One region of the Enterococcus montenegrensis genome, then DNA from elsewhere that is predicted to be linked to it. Evidence: a T-box and tRNA genes for the amino acid it is inferred to sense, from the RefSeq annotation. Region 1 holds a T-box; the other regions hold tRNA genes.

What was found. A T-box is a leader RNA that pairs with one kind of tRNA and senses whether it is charged. The one in region 1 lies ahead of leuS (leucine--tRNA ligase), so its partner is inferred to be a tRNA-Leu.
Region 2: it has a tRNA-Leu gene. The T-box ahead of leuS (leucine--tRNA ligase) is inferred to sense a tRNA for this amino acid. The anticodon was not compared.
Region 3: it has a tRNA-Leu gene. The T-box ahead of leuS (leucine--tRNA ligase) is inferred to sense a tRNA for this amino acid. The anticodon was not compared.

The regions. Positions count from the first base shown of each region.
Region 1 covers NZ_CP120467.1:2,505,851-2,511,107, reverse strand. The annotation lists gene P3T75_RS12050 (TIGR01212 family radical SAM protein) at 1-789, opposite strand, end outside; gene P3T75_RS12045 (phosphatase PAP2 family protein) at 804-1,454, opposite strand; gene P3T75_RS12040 (LysM peptidoglycan-binding domain-containing protein) at 1,865-3,679, shown strand; T-box leader at 3,727-3,933, shown strand; gene leuS (leucine--tRNA ligase) at 4,007-5,257, shown strand, end outside.
Region 2 covers NZ_CP120467.1:1,132,569-1,137,825, reverse strand. The annotation lists gene P3T75_RS05590 (pyridoxal phosphate-dependent aminotransferase) at 1-1,125, opposite strand, end outside; gene P3T75_RS05585 (hypothetical protein) at 1,159-1,467, opposite strand; tRNA gene P3T75_RS05580 (tRNA-Leu) at 1,442-1,526, shown strand; gene P3T75_RS05575 (hypothetical protein) at 1,855-2,040, opposite strand; gene P3T75_RS05570 (hypothetical protein) at 2,055-2,840, opposite strand; gene P3T75_RS05565 (glycoside hydrolase family 13 protein) at 3,040-4,869, opposite strand; gene P3T75_RS05560 (glycogen/starch/alpha-glucan phosphorylase) at 4,874-5,257, opposite strand, start outside.
Region 3 covers NZ_CP120467.1:1,242,448-1,247,704, reverse strand. The annotation lists gene P3T75_RS06135 (hypothetical protein) at 1-62, shown strand, start outside; gene P3T75_RS06130 (DNA/RNA non-specific endonuclease) at 205-1,143, opposite strand; tRNA gene P3T75_RS06125 (tRNA-Leu) at 1,324-1,407, shown strand; gene P3T75_RS06120 (hypothetical protein) at 1,443-1,748, shown strand; gene P3T75_RS06115 (hypothetical protein) at 2,119-2,481, shown strand; gene P3T75_RS06110 (hypothetical protein) at 2,484-2,753, shown strand; gene P3T75_RS06105 (FAD/NAD(P)-binding protein) at 2,811-4,595, opposite strand; gene P3T75_RS06100 (hypothetical protein) at 5,165-5,257, opposite strand, start outside.

The sequences.
Region 1 (5,257 bases):
AATTAATTCCAATTGATCACAAATAACCGTGACATAGCTTTTGCGGCTCATCAGTTGCAAGCGGCCTTCATGGTAATCTCGTAACATGCGGGTGTTGCGCATCAGATGCAATAAATGTAATTTAATACCTTGAATATCACTGTCCAGTAAGGTACGCCGAACATTTTCCACCATCATTTCCGGTGTTTCCCCAGGTAAGCCATTAATTAAATGTGTACAGACATTTATATTGTGTTTGCGCAAGCGAGCCACGGCATCAACATAAGTTGGATAATCGTGAGCGCGATTAATAATTTTACTTGTTTGTTCATAAGTCGTCTGTAAGCCTAATTCAACCCATAGATACAAACGTTCGTTTAGCTCAGCTAAATATTCTACCACGTCTTCAGGCAAGCAATCTGGGCGAGTCCCCACAGAAAGTCCGACTACCCCGGGTAAATTAACCACTTGTTCAAAACGCTCTTTAATGACCGCTAAAGGGGCATGGGTATTCGTGAAATTTTGAAAATAAACAATATATTGGTCGACATGGGGCCATTTTTGGTGCATCATATCAATTTCTTTATGAAACTGAAGGGGTAGGGGATCTTCTGGTGCAACAATCATGTCTCCAGAACCAGAAACACTGCAAAAAGTGCAGCCGCCTCGCGCAACGGTACCATCGCGATTCGGACAATCAAAACCACCATCGACAGGTACTTTGAAAATTTTACCACCAAATTCTTGGCGTAAAGCATAATTCCATGAATGATAACGTTTGTTGGTATCTTCACTATATAAAAAAGTCATTTGCTATTCCCTCATTATTTCTGTTGGTTTTTAAAACGCCAGACAAAGCGTTTTTCGCTAAAGTAAGGATATGTTAGGCAGAGCCAGCCCAGAGCAAGGCTATAGCCACCAATAATATCACTTGGAAAATGAACACCGAGATAAATACGGCTAGTACCAATAAGAACAATTAAAATGCCAAGCAGAATTTGTAGTCCGAGTAAAATTTGCTTGTTTTTCAGTAAACCTGGCAAAATGAAAATCAAAGTACCATATAAAATCATGCTGGCACAAGCATGTCCACTGGGAAAACTAAAACTATGTTCAGACACTAAATGCTCTAATGTAGGACGTTCACGTTGGAAGACAAGCTTAATCAGCGGATTTACAATCCCTGACACTAAGCCGACATTTATAAAGAGCCACAGCGCTTCTGCGTAATACTTTCCGCGATAAAATAAAAATAAAAAGGCCAGTGCCAAAATGACAATCGTGGCAGGGTTAGCAAATTTTGTAATCCAAATAAAAAAACTATTCCAAGTGGGATATCCACTACGAAGGATGCTGGTAACAAAATTATCAAAGCCTGTTAACCATTGGCGGTAAAATTTCACCACATAACCTAAAAAGACAAACAGTAATAAGGAACAACTACCAGCAAATTGGTAATAAAGTTTATGTTTCATAAATTCTCCTTTAGTAAATGTAAGTAATTATTTGACAATGGAATTATTATAGCATGAGAAGTTGTCCCTTTCTTTTATTGGTACAAATTTTTTCTGATATTAAGATAAGGTTAAAAAAAGTCGAAAATATCACTTTTTCACATTTTTATTAAATAATATAAAAATATTTTACAAAGCAGAACTTATGTAATCGTTTTGCAATATTTTGCTGTTTTTTAATAACTTAATTTCTCAATAATTAAGCAGATAAAGCTTGATAAAATAAATAATGTTAGTAATAAAAATAACTAAATAAAGATAATGTTACAGCAATTTAACAAATTGCCGAAATAATCGTTTAAAACTTTTAATAAAAAACATTAGCCTGTATACTTAAAGTTAAGAAAAGCTTAAAAAAGGAGGCGAGCAACTTGACCCAACTTGTTTCTCGTAAAGAACGACGTAAAGAAGAAAAACAAATTAAGTTTTACCGCGATGCTAAAAAAAGCGCGGCAATCGTGGGCACAACTTTAACTGCTTGCTCTGTAGTGGCACCTTTGGCAAAACCGGTGACAGCAGAAGCAACAAGCAACAACCAAGCACAAATTTCAAGAGACTTAAGCCAAACTTCTAGTCGTAGTAATTCCACTGCATTGATTACAGAATTGGCAGCTCATGCACAACCTGTAGCGGCAGCAAACGACTTATATGCTTCTGTCATGATTGCCCAAGCAATTGTTGAAAGTGGTTGGGGAACAAGTAGTTTATCCCGCGCACCTTACTATAACTTATTTGGTATTAAAGGCAGTTACAATGGTAAAACTGTCTATATGAACACCTTAGAATATTTAAATGGGAAATGGGTGACCATGAAAGAACCTTTCCGGGATTATCCTTCCTATAAAGAATCTTTTGCAGATAATGCTGCAACATTACGCAATGTTTATATCGGCGGTCAATATTATTATCGTGGTGCTTGGAAGAGTAATACCAGCTCTTACAGAGATGCAACGGCTTGGTTAACTGGACGTTACGCTACTGCACCAAACTATGCTTCAGCATTAAATAGTGTAATTGAAAGTTACGGACTGACTCGCTATGATACACCAGCTAGCGGTAATGCTGGCGGAGGGGCTTGGAGTGGTGGTTCTGGTTCGACTAATAACAACAGTTCCAGTGGTTCTTCTTCAAGCGTAAGCCAGTATTATACGGTACAAAGTGGCGACTCTGTGTGGGGCATCGCGAACAAATATGGCATTAGTATGAATAATTTGATTAGCTGGAATAATATCAAAAACAATTTTATTTATCCTGGCCAACGCCTAGTGGTGAAAAAAGGTACTAGCGGTTCTACTACAACAAATGAAACACCAAGTAAACCGACACAAAACAATAATAAACCAAGTGGAAATACAACAAGTTCTAGTGCTACACAATACTATACTGTTCAAAGCGGAGATTCAGTTTGGGGCATCTCAAATAAGTACAATATTAGTATGAGCAGTTTAGTGAGCTGGAATAATATCAAAAACAATTTCATTTATCCCGGCCAACGTCTAGTGGTGAAAAAAGGTACTAGCGGTTCTACTACGACAAATAACACACCAAGTAAGCCGGCACAAAATACCAATAAGCCAAGTACCAATAAACCAGCCAATACAAATAATAGTAGCGGGAAAACTTATTACACTGTTCAAAGCGGAGATTCAGTTTGGGGTATCTCAAATAAATATGGTATTAGTATGAATACATTAGTGAGCTGGAATAATATCAAGAATAACTTTATTTACCCGGGGCAACGCCTAGTGGTGAAAAATGGTTCTGCTAGTACAACAAATAATAAACCCGCCCAAAATACGACAGCAGCTAAGCCAAATAACAATACAAATACAAGTAATACGGGCAATAGCGGTCAAAATCAATACTACACCATTCAAAGTGGAGATTCGGTTTGGGCTGTAGCGAACAAATATAAAATTTCAATGGATCAATTCCGTCAATGGAATAATATCAAAAATGATTTTATTTACCCAGGCCAAAAAGTTATTGTGAAAAAAGGCAGCGTACAAGGCGTTCAAGCACAAAATTCTAGCAGCCAAAACAACAGCAAAACCTATCAAGTACAAAGTGGTGACTCTGTTTGGGGAATTGCCGATAAGTTTGGTATTACGATGGATAAATTGATTCAGTTAAACAAAATTCAAAACAATTTCATTTATCCTGGTCAAACGCTAAAAGTAAAATAATAATTGAATTTTGGTATATTCTTTGTTAGTATAACTAACAAGTAGAAAACTTCGCTGTGAGAAGGAATAGTAAAAAGCAAATCGTTTTAGAGAGCACATGGTTGGTGGAAATGTGTACGAACTCTTTTGAACTCGCCTTTTAGCGTTAGCAGTTGAAATAAGTAGGCTGTTACGGTGACGATCGTTACAACGTTTGAGGCTTATCTTTTTTGATGAGCAAAATTAGGTGGTACCACGTAGATTACGTCCTATAAAAAGCATAGCTTTTTATAGGACTTTTTTTATACGACTGATTGCCAGTCAATTAATTTTTAGGAGGATTTAGCAGTGTACGATCATAAGCAAATCGAAAAAAAATGGCAAAAATATTGGGCTAAAAACAATACGTTTAATACCCATGACAAGACAGATCAACCCAAATTTTATGCTTTGGATATGTTTCCATACCCATCTGGTCAAGGGCTACATGTAGGCCATCCAGAAGGTTATACAGCAACGGATATTTTATCACGAATGAAACGTTCACAAGGATTTAGCGTATTACATCCAATGGGGTGGGATGCTTTTGGTTTGCCGGCGGAACAATATGCTTTAGACACAGGCAATGACCCAGCTGAATTTACAAAGAAAAATATTGAAACTTTCAAACGTCAGATTAATTCATTAGGTTTTAGTTATGACTGGAATCGTGAAATTAATACGACTGATCCAGAATACTACAAATGGACGCAATGGATTTTTACCAAATTATATGAAAAAGGCTTGGCCTATGAAGCTGAAGTTGCGGTTAACTGGGTTCCAGAATTAGGGACAGTAATTTCCAATGAAGAAGTTATTGATGGGAAGAGTGAACGTGGCGGCTACGATGTCATCAGACGTCCAATGCGTCAATGGATGTTGAAAATTACCGCCTATGCCGATCGTCTCTTAGACGACCTTGACTTGGTTGACTGGCCAGAAAGTATTAAAGAAATGCAACGCAACTGGATTGGTCGCTCAGTGGGAGCAAATGTTACCTTTAAAGTTGCTGATAGCAATGAAGATTTCACTGTGTTCACTACCAGACCAGATACATTGTTTGGTGCGACCTATGCTGTTTTAGCACCAGAACTTGATTTAGTTGAAAAAATCACTACGCCAGAACAAAAAGAAGCAGTAGCAGCTTACATTGAGCAAGCAGCAAAAAAATCAGAATTAGCGCGCACAGACTTAGCAAAAGAAAAAACAGGGGTCTTCACAGGAGCTTACGCCATTAATCCAGTTAACGGCAAACAAATTCCAATTTGGATCGCAGATTATGTGTTGGCGACTTATGGGACAGGCGCCATTATGGCAGTACCTGCTCACGACGAACGGGACTATGAATTTGCACAAACATTTGGCCTGGATATTATTCCAGTTTTAGCTGGCGGCGATGTAAAAAAAGAAGCCTATACAGGTGACGGCAAACATATCAACTCTGACTTTTTAGACGGTTTAAACAAAGAAGAAGCCATTGAAAAAATGAACGCGTGGCTTGAAGAAAACGGCGTTGGTAAAAAAGAAGTCAGCTACCGTTTGCGGGACTGGTTATTCTCT
Region 2 (5,257 bases), 1.4 Mb from region 1:
GTCGGGCTCTTGCCAGTTAAAGCCGCCACCATGCACCAATAAAATTTTGTGTTCATGTAAAAAGTCCAGAACAAATTGTTCGTCATTTTTGATATTGAACCGTTTAATATCAATTTTAGGAAAAATATAAAAGGCAGCTTTTGGTTTTACTGCTGAAAGTCCGGGAATATCATTTAAAGCATTGTAAATATATTCCCGCTGCTCATAAATTCGACCACCCGGCAATAATAATTCATCACTACTTTGATACCCTCCAAGAGCAGTTTGAATGATTTGTTGGGATAATACATTAGAACACAGGCGCATGGAAGACAACATGTTTAGCCCTTCAATATAATCTTTCACACCTTTTTTATCCCCACTTAAAACCATCCACCCCACGCGAAAACCCGCAACACGATGTGATTTTGACAGACCATTTAAAGTAACGACAAACCGATCTGGGGCCAAAGTTGCAATTGGGACATGGGTTAGACCATCCATAACTAAACGATCGTAAATTTCATCTGAAAAAATAATCAAATCAAATTCCCGCGCTAATTCCACGATACCTTCTAATATCTCTTTTGGATATAGAGCACCTGTAGGGTTATTGGGATTAATGACTACAATTGCTTTGGTTTTACTGTTAATCTTAGCACGCATATCCGAAAGATCAGGATACCATTCACTTTCTTCATCACAAATATAATGAACGGGTTTACCACCAGCAAGAGAAACAGAGGCTGTCCACAGTGGATAATCTGGGGAGGGTACCAATATTTCATCACCGTCATTACACAAGCCTTGCATGCACATTGTAATTAATTCGCTAACACCGTTGCCAGTATAAATATCATTTATCGTAACATTAGGAAATCCCTTTAATTGGCAATATTGTTCAATTGCCTTTCGTGCCGAAAAAATTCCCTTAGAATCAGAATAGCCTTCTGATGAACGGACATTCATAATCAAATCACGAACAATTTCATCCGGGGCTTCAAAGCCAAAAGGTGCAGGATTACCAGTATTTAGTTTTAAAATACTAACGCCTTCTTCTTGCATGCGATCGGCCTCTTCCAACACCGGACCGCGCACGTCATAGCTGACACCTTCTAATTTATTTGATTTCTCAAAGTGTTTCATCATCATCGCCCCTTTTTAATTGAATTCTTTTAATTACTTTACTTTTTTATCCTTTAAAAAGCAATCTTTCCTGTGATTTTTCGCAAAAGTTTTAATTTTTTTCCACCAAGAATTAATACCAATGTCAGTAGCGATACTTGCCACAATTCCCAGAAAAATTCCCAATAAAAGCTTATCTAAAATTAAGCCAACTAAAAGCCCCAACAAAACTGCAGGCAAAAGAAACGTACCGTCAGATTTTTTCATATTAACCTTCCTTTTCAATCTTAATCTTGACAAAGGATTTTTTTCTAAGGTATCATAAGTTGTTGTTTTCGCAGAAGTGTTGGAATTGGCAGACAAGCAAGATTGAGGGTCTTGTGGGCGTAAAGCTCGTGCGGGTTCGACTCCCGTCTTCTGCATCACTCCAGTATGTTTAAAAGGATACAAATCTTATTTTTCTAAGATTTGTATCCTTTTATCTTTTTATCGCGCTTAAAAAAGTGAAATGGAATCACTTATTTGCAGTTGCTAAATAAGACCAAAACAAAACCTTGGACAGTCCTTTTTATAAATAGCCTTTTCTAAATACTTCGCCTTAAAATAAAGCAAATAATCAAAAATATATATAAATTTTTTTAATTAGCCAATTTATTACAAAAGAGACCGTACTTGCTGCAACACAACTGACCTAAATACCTAACTTTTTTTAGCGCAGTAGATATCTGAGCCTTTTGCACTAGCCCATTTCTACAAAACAGTCGGGTCATAATGATACGTAATATCGCCATTATGATGCGCTTCACCGACAAAGTATTTTTTATCTTCACGACTAGCCCAAGCATTGCGAAAAAGGAAAAAATTTTCCTGTGTCACTTCAATTTTTTCAATTTCACCATTTTTCAATTTCTCTAGTTGTAAATCATATGCTTCCATTTAATCAAAACCTCTTACTCTTCAAAATAGCTGGGGCTGCGGCGACTTTCTGATTGCCCCTCTTCAATTAAGCCTTTTAAATCGCGCTCTAAAACTTTCCCCTTTTTTTCCTTATTTACTGCTGCTTTAGCAGTTGTATCCTCTTTTTCGGAATTTTTTTCATGATGAAATTTTTCAACAGTAGGATCATCACCTTTTTTTTCTTGAAAAGCAGCCGGTTCATGATCAAACAGCAAATACTGTTCTTTGTTTTTGTGTAAGGAGTCGATTAATTCTGTTTCCTCCACAGCTGCTTTTTTCTCATCAGGAATTAAAGAAGCTGGAATATATTTGGGGACAAAATAAGAACGCCCTGAAGAATAACGCTTCATTGTACTTTCTTCAGGTGTTATTTGCGGTTTGTTCTTCACTTTATAGGTGGAGCGCTTATAATCTTTCCCAAAAAGAGAAGTTCGACCGGCTAAATCTGTTTCAGGTTTAATTTTCTTGCTGTAGTCTGGTAAATTTTCCCGATGTTTTTTTAGCTCTTCTTGCTGCGCCAAGGTATGTCCTTGTTTTGCAGCAGTCGCTTTACGGGAACGGCGCAAGGCCCGTTCTTCTTGCATCTGTGTGTTTTTTAAAACACTTTTTTTAGGTGGTGTATAAAAGGCGGTTCCCTTGTCTTCTGGCTCATCAGTTAAAAGCCAGCTGCGATCTTTAGCAAAGAGATTCCGCTTTTCTTTTTGAATTTTTACGTTTTCATTATCATCATAGGCTGGAAAACGGTAATGTTTACGGTTAATATCTGTATATTTTCCCATTTTAATTCATCCTTTATCTACTTTGTTTCATCATACCATAAAGTACCAAAATCTAGCGAAATTCGCCACGAATAACAATTGTTTTAAAAAAATATACAAAAAAACCTGAACAAAATTTGCCACAAGCGCAGTTTATCTGTAGGAGCTTACTTGCAGTTTTATTTTGTTCAGGAATATTTTTATTAATCAAAAAGATAAATTATTCAAACAACTTACCACTAAAAGTTAGCGTTCCGGCCTCTTGAATCGTATTGTTACGCCCAATAATCGCCTGCAAGCGTTCTTTAGCAATCGGTAAGGGACGCAATGTTTGAATTTCTGCTACATTCAAAACTTGAAGCCCGTTTGTCGGATTAAAAAAGACCAAAACAAAGTCTTCTGCATCATAACGCAGTACTCCTAAAATCCGTTCTGTGTACAACAGCAAAAAATCTCCCTCGTAAATAACCGGATTTTCTGCCCGTAAAGAAATCCATTTACGACAAGCTTCATAACAGTCTTCCTCAATATTATCCCAAGGGAAAAACTTGCGGTTATCTGGATCTTTGCCCCCAGTTAAACCAGCTTCATCACCATAATAGACACAAGGGACACCCGGAAAAAGATGCAACAGAGCAAAAGCCAGTGACAGTTTTCGTTTATCGCCATTTAATTGCGTTAAAATTCGCTCCGTATCGTGGGTCCCAATATTATTGAAACTATTGTAAAAAATGTCCCGAGGATAATTTTCTTGTAAGGTTGTAAAATGGCTGGCAATAGTTTCTGGACGACAATCTGCCATAAGAAAAGCTAGTGCTTGCTCTCTTAGAGGATAGTTCATAACCCCTTGGAGATGGTTTCCTAAAATATATTGGCGTCTTTTGCCATAAGAAATTTTATTAGAGGCGTCTTCCCAGACTTCACCTAACAAAACTTTGTCCGCAAATTGGTCCAAATTGCTTCGAATACCGGCAATAAACTCGTCTGGCAATTCATCCGCCACATCTAAGCGCCAGCCGTCAATACCAAATTTATTCCACTTTTGTAAAACACCAGCAGAACCAAAAATAAAATCTTGGAATTCTTTGTTCTCTTTATTAATTTCTGGTAAATCTTTTACTCCCCACCAAGAATTATATTCATCTGGATAGCGATTAAAGGTAAACCAAGGATAATACTGGCTATGAATATTACGATATGCTCCTTTATCAATACCGTAAGCGCCGTCGTAATTAAAGTAAAGACTGTTACGCCCTACGTGGCTAAATACACCATCTAAAATGACATGAATATCATTTTGATGCAACGCATCCAAAAGATCAGCAAAGTCTTCTTCTGTTCCTAAAATGGGGTCGATATTCAGATAGTTACTCGTATCATAACGATGATTACTTCTGGCTTCAAAAATCGGATTCAAATAAATCCCTGTAATTCCCAATTCTTTTAAGTAGGGAATTTTAGCTTTAATTCCTTTAAAGTTGCCTCCAAAAAAATCCCAGCGGGCAATATCGCCATTTTCATCTTTAATATACATCGGAGTATCTTCTTTACTACCATAAATAAATGTATTGGCCTTAGGATTATTTACTAACTCCTTGGGATTACCATTATAAAAACGGTCGGGAAAAATTTGATAAAAAACGCCTTTACGATACCAATTAGGAGCTGTTTCTTTTTTTTCAAAACAGGTCACTTGATAGGCATTTATCTCCTCTAAGTGATCGACCAGCTTTCCTGGGCCGCCTCCTGCTACTGCACCATAATATCGGGTATATTCTGCGTGGTTGGCGTCTAAATAATGTAATTCAAAATAATAAAAATAAACACCTTTCCCCTCGTTAAAAAAGTAATCAAAATGATAAATTGCCGTGCCATAACTTTCCATCTTAATCGTATGGCTTTGACCGCCATCATGGGCTATTACTAACGTTACCCCTGTGACGTTAGGATCATCTGCTTTAAACTTAAAGGATATAAACTCATTAACCAAAATCGCGCCAAAGGGCTTTTTATACTCTTCTAACCATGAATTAAAATACACTTTGGTCATGGGATTACCTCATAGCTTCTTTATGGGCAAAAACTGGTTCAATTTGCCAAATATCTTCTGCATAACGTTCTACTGTATGATCGGCCGAAAACTGACCGGCATTGGCGATGTTAATTAGGCTAATTTGTTGCCAATGTCTCTTATCTTGATAAAGTTCTTCAATTTGTTTTTGTGCGCGACAATAAGAATCAAAATCTCTTAGTACAAAGAATTCATCATTGTATTTGATTAACGAATCAAAAATTTCTTGTCCTTCAGAATGGATATTAGGAATCGTGCCATCGATAAAGGCATTCAAAACCTTTTGAATAGTCGGTGAATCCTCATAAATTCCCATCGCATTGTAGTTTTGTGCATGATAATAGGCATAAACTTCTTCTTCAGTTAA
Region 3 (5,257 bases), 1.3 Mb from region 1:
ACAAAGTCGATAAACAATTAAATCACTATCAAAAAACCATCAATCTACTCGCTTTAAGTTAACAAAAGCAAAACAAAGTCTTTTAGCTTTTGCGCAATAAGCCAAAATATTTCGAACTTGTTTGTGTGAAAGTTTTATACTTTCTTGACAATTGACCAAAAACACCCAACTAGTTAGTTGGGTGTTTTTTTCATCTATTGCTGCTTATTTTTCAGCAGAATTTCCGCTTTTCAATATTTGACTTGTGCCATCAGCATAATTCAATTTCACATTATCTTGAACATTGAAAATATAAACATTAAATTTAATTGCTTCACTATTTACAGACTGTGCCATCAAATGGACACCCCGCGCCAAAAGTTCATCATTGCGAAAGATTGGTGTAACTTCATAACGAACAAAATGATTTTTATCTTGCTCTAAATAATACTTGATATCCATTTCAAAACGTAACATTTCAGGGTTATTCAACTGGCGTGTGCCGGTAATTAAATTTTGCCAATTGGCATTTTCACCTGCTAATGCAAAGCCAATTAAATGGGAGCGATTATACAAATAGCTACCACCAATTTTTTTATTGCGCCAGCCAGTCGGGGTAACACTTGAAATACTGCCGCGTTTTTCTTTGGGCATTAAACTTTGATTCAATAATGCCTCCGCACCTGTGGCCCGATTTAGTGCATCTAGGGGATAATACTTTTCCCATGCCCCACTTGTCGTAGCTAATTCGGCTTTTGAAAAAGTTGGCTTTCCTTGATTAATTTCAATCGTTTGTTTTCCTGCATAATTTAATTGGGCTAGTTCTTGTTTTAAAGCTGTCAGTTTAGCGTCACTTTGCAAGGGGCTTGCGCTTTTTTCTTCTGTTGCTCCCTCATCTTCTCTATGATTACTACTGCTTTTCTCTTCTGAAGCTCCAGATTGCAAAGTAGTGCTGGCCGCCGTAGTATTTGGGTTATCTTTGGGTGCTATTGATTGAAGATTTTCAGTGTTTAATAACCCACTGCCAGATAATACGGCTGCAATTGATGCGGCCACCAAAATGAAGCTTGGCTTTTTCTTGCGATGTTTGGTCGTAGCTTGAATTAAGGTAACAATTCCAATAATTATCCCCAATAGACCACCTAATATTAAAACAGTATCCATTTTTTTCCTTCTTTTCTGTAAATTTAATCTACCTTTATACCCTAGCAAATGGCCTTCTTGAAAACAAGTAGAAATACGCTCAGATCGCCTACTTTTTCATTTTCGTCAAATGCTTGTCACCAGCCCTTTTTCTTGAAATAAAAATTTCATTGGCATAAAATAAAGCATGATACTTTTTTGGCGGAGTTGGTGGAACGGCAGACACGTATGCTTCAGGCGCATATGCCTATAATAGGCGTGAGGGTTCAAATCCCTTACTCCGCATTTTTATTACTCAAAAATTGACAAGGAGCAAATTTATGCCATTTATTGCGATTTTAATTGATGTCTTGACCTTGGGAGCGTATTTTTTGCAGTTGAATAATGATTCGCGTACATTACGTTTTTTAGGCCTAATCTTTCAAGGAATTATGACGATTTTACTACTGATCTTAATGATTGCCTATCACGGTAAACGTTATAGTAATTATCGGCCAGCCGGTTATTCTTATTTAACAATTCGGTATGCCCTTATCATCTTCTCTTTTTTGATTAATGCCATCGTTTTGTTTCTTTATATTTTAAACTTTACCGGTGCCAATGATTTAATTTTTTCAAGCTTTTAAAAGTTCTTAACTTTTTCATAAGTTCCTTTGTCCAATCATTTTAAGATAGAAATTGTGCTATACTTATTCCTACGCGAAAAATATTGTTATGCGATAGATTGATTTATTTCGTTGAATTTAATCAAACTGGCGTAACTTAGGAGTTACATGGATGTATTAGAGGTTAGGGAATACATCGTTTAAACGAGAAATAACATGAATTTTAGTAATAGTCTTGATCCAACCTTAAATAATAATATTGATTAGTTAGATAGCCTTCTCTAGTAATAGAGAGGGCTATTGTCCATTTTAGCAGATTTTTTTACTTCTCTCTTTACAAAACAAACATACGTTCGTATAATAAGAGTATCAAAAAGTTGGAAGTGATTTTATGCGTATCCCACCTTCTTATCAAGATCGCAAATTATTAAAGTGGAATGGCTTTTACTTATCTGAACATACGCGTCAAATGGCTGAAACCAAAGCTGCGCAAGCTTTTCTTTGGCCCGCCAAACCGATAATGGATAAAGAAGCTATCGCACAAGTTTTATGTGAAGCGCGCTTAAAAGAGCGCAGTATTGCACTTCAAAAAGAAGAAGTAGATGCTGAAGGCCACTATTTCCCAGATATTGTTGGGAAAATACAAGGCTATGATGAATTAGGGATTTATATTGCCAATCAAAAAATTGATTACGACGAAATCCGCAGTGTCACCTTTACAACTGTTGCCAAATGGTCTGCATTGGAGGAATAATGATGATTAATTTAAAGGGTACTATTTCTCAAATCAAAGTATTGAAAATGTCTGATCATCCCCTAGTTTACTTTCAATTGAATGAACATCACTGTTTAATCGCTACTCACGCATTGAATTTTTTAGCTGACGTTGCTGTTAATAGTACAATCAGCGTTGTTGGTCATTATAACGCTCGTAAACAATTTGTTGTAAAAAAATATAGTGTCTTAGGCAAACCTCAAATCGTGATTGAATTTGAAAAAAGTCTCTACCCGCCGAAACATATTTAGTTTCTAGTAAGAAAAGCCAAATTTGGCTGATCACTTGCCTGATAAAAAAGAAGCGTCTTAGCGCTTCTTTGCAAAAATTGTTTCAATTATTTGATCAGCCAAATAAAAAACGCGATCATCACTTTTGGGCCGCGGTGAGGCAGCGTTGAGCCAATCTAATCCTTCCAGCGGAATGCCGTAACAAAAAAGATGCGGTTGAATTTGCCCATTGTTATCAATGATTTGGTGTGTTTTGCGACTAACCAAGATTGCCCCTGTTGCATGGCTTTTAGCGTCAAAAGTTACCTTATGTGGGGCTAGATAACCTTTTTCTCTCATATTCTTTAATAAAGGATTCTTTGTCGTTGCAAAACTTGGTTGCGGTAAACGCGCCTCAATCAAATTTTTTCCATTAAATCTTCGCTTTTCATCTTGCTTACTGTAGGCAACAAATTGCCCGTTTTGTTTTGTTACCGTCATCTCTGGAGCTAGAAATTCGACAATTTCCGCTTCTACTAACGCCGCTAATTGTTTTTGTCGTACAACAGGTGCACCGATAGCTAGAAAGCTATAGCTACGATTGAAATCTCCCCAGAAATCTTCATAGTACTCTCTTTCAGAAAATTTTTCATGATCTAACATATAATCAAAAGGTGCCTGCAGTTCTTTAAATGTATCAATCGCCGAGGCAATAGCTCCTGTTTTGTTGCCTAATTCAGCTGATTTTATATCTGCTTTTAAATATCCAAGAACAAAACTAGGGAAATGTTCTGGTGAAATATTTCCTGCCGGCTGTAATAACTGCTCCCAATTTAATTGTAGTTCTTTGGGTACACGATATTTTTTTAAAACGGCAGCAGCATCTTTACAACGATATTCTGTTAGAAAGTTAGTCAAATCAAATTTAACATCCTTTAAAATCTTTTGATAATAGACTAATTCGGCTTCTTTTTTTACTAATGTGACTAATTCTTTTACTGATCCTTGAAATTGAGACATAAAATGCGGCGTCAAAATCTCAGGCTTAGCGTCTTCGCCAGGTTCTTTTTGATTAATAGGACGCGCATGATAAGGCAAACCGCGACCTGAGCCAACAATTATTTTTGCTTCTTTACCTGAAGGCTGGTAACGCAAATTCCCCTCCTTTTCGATAAATTTCCCGCCCCACTTGTCAATTAGTAACGGCAGATAGTCATAAAAACTCAAACCCAACCCTCGAATAATAATTGGTCCATTAACTAATTTTTTTAATGGTGTATTGGCTGGATTTCCCGGTCTTTGATAAAACAAGTTATTTTTTTGGGCAAAATTCTGATTTTCGCACTCTTCTTCACTGGCTTCATTTTGTGAATGTCCCGTTGCCAAAATCACATCAGAAACGAGATATTCTTTTGAGCCAATTAGACTGATTTTTTCTTTTTTTAACGTTAAATCCGTAATTTTTTCTTTAACCAAGTGTACTTGTATTTTTTTTGTGGTTTTCTTTAAAATTTCTGCATAAAACCACCGTTGATAAATACCGTAATAGCGGCGAGAACAATAGTCGTTTTTAGCTAATCTGGTTTCTGACATAAATTTTTCTTGCTCTGTTCGATCTAACGTAGCTAAAAAAGCGGCGGCCTCCCTTTGACTCCATTCCCCTAGATTAGGACCTTCATCTTCAGAAAATAACGTTACATGTTGCAACACGGTGTTCATGATAACAGCTTTACTTTGATCACTACGCCAGACATTTCCTCCTGGCCCATACGGATCAAAAATAAAAATTTCAAATGCTTCTTTACTTTCCACGGCTCTCTTTATAAGCTTTGACAAGGCAATCAAACCAAATGGCCCCGCCCCAATAATCGCGATTTTTTTCATATCCGTCCTCCTTAGTAAAAAAGCCTATAGTTTCTAATCCAGCATATACCTCGCTATAACAGTTATTCTTATTATTAGAGTAAAGAATAATGCAAGCATGTGCAAATCTGAACCTTTGATTATTTCAACTTAATTCGCTTATAAAAAAAGAAAAAAAGCTCTATTTTGACCACAAATGCAACCTAATAGAAATTGTTTCTCAAAATCATATCAATTTTCAAAAATATACTTCTATCATCTTGTATACAAATTATGCAAAAAAACTGGTATCAACGTCAGCAAGACATCAATACCAGTTTTTTTCTAACTATAAGGAGGGACAAATCGTTTTATATCAGGCCTATATGTCTAATTTTACGAACTAACTTTCTTTTATCTTAAGTCGAAATTTCAAAAAATTTTAAAGGCAATTTATCAAGATTCCATCTTATCGTAGAGAGTTCACTCCGAGTATGAGGCCTTTCTAGCAGACCCGTTTCGCAAAACAACTCTTCAAGAATAAGGACAATATTTTTCCGAAAATATCGCTCTTTTACTGATAACGGAATGAAGTTTGCTTAACTTTTTTGCTACGCAATTTTTTCTATTCGGATAAAATAACCATCGATTGATTCACTGATTTGTCTTAAAACATGGAAACCTTGTTCTTCTTTTTGACGGGG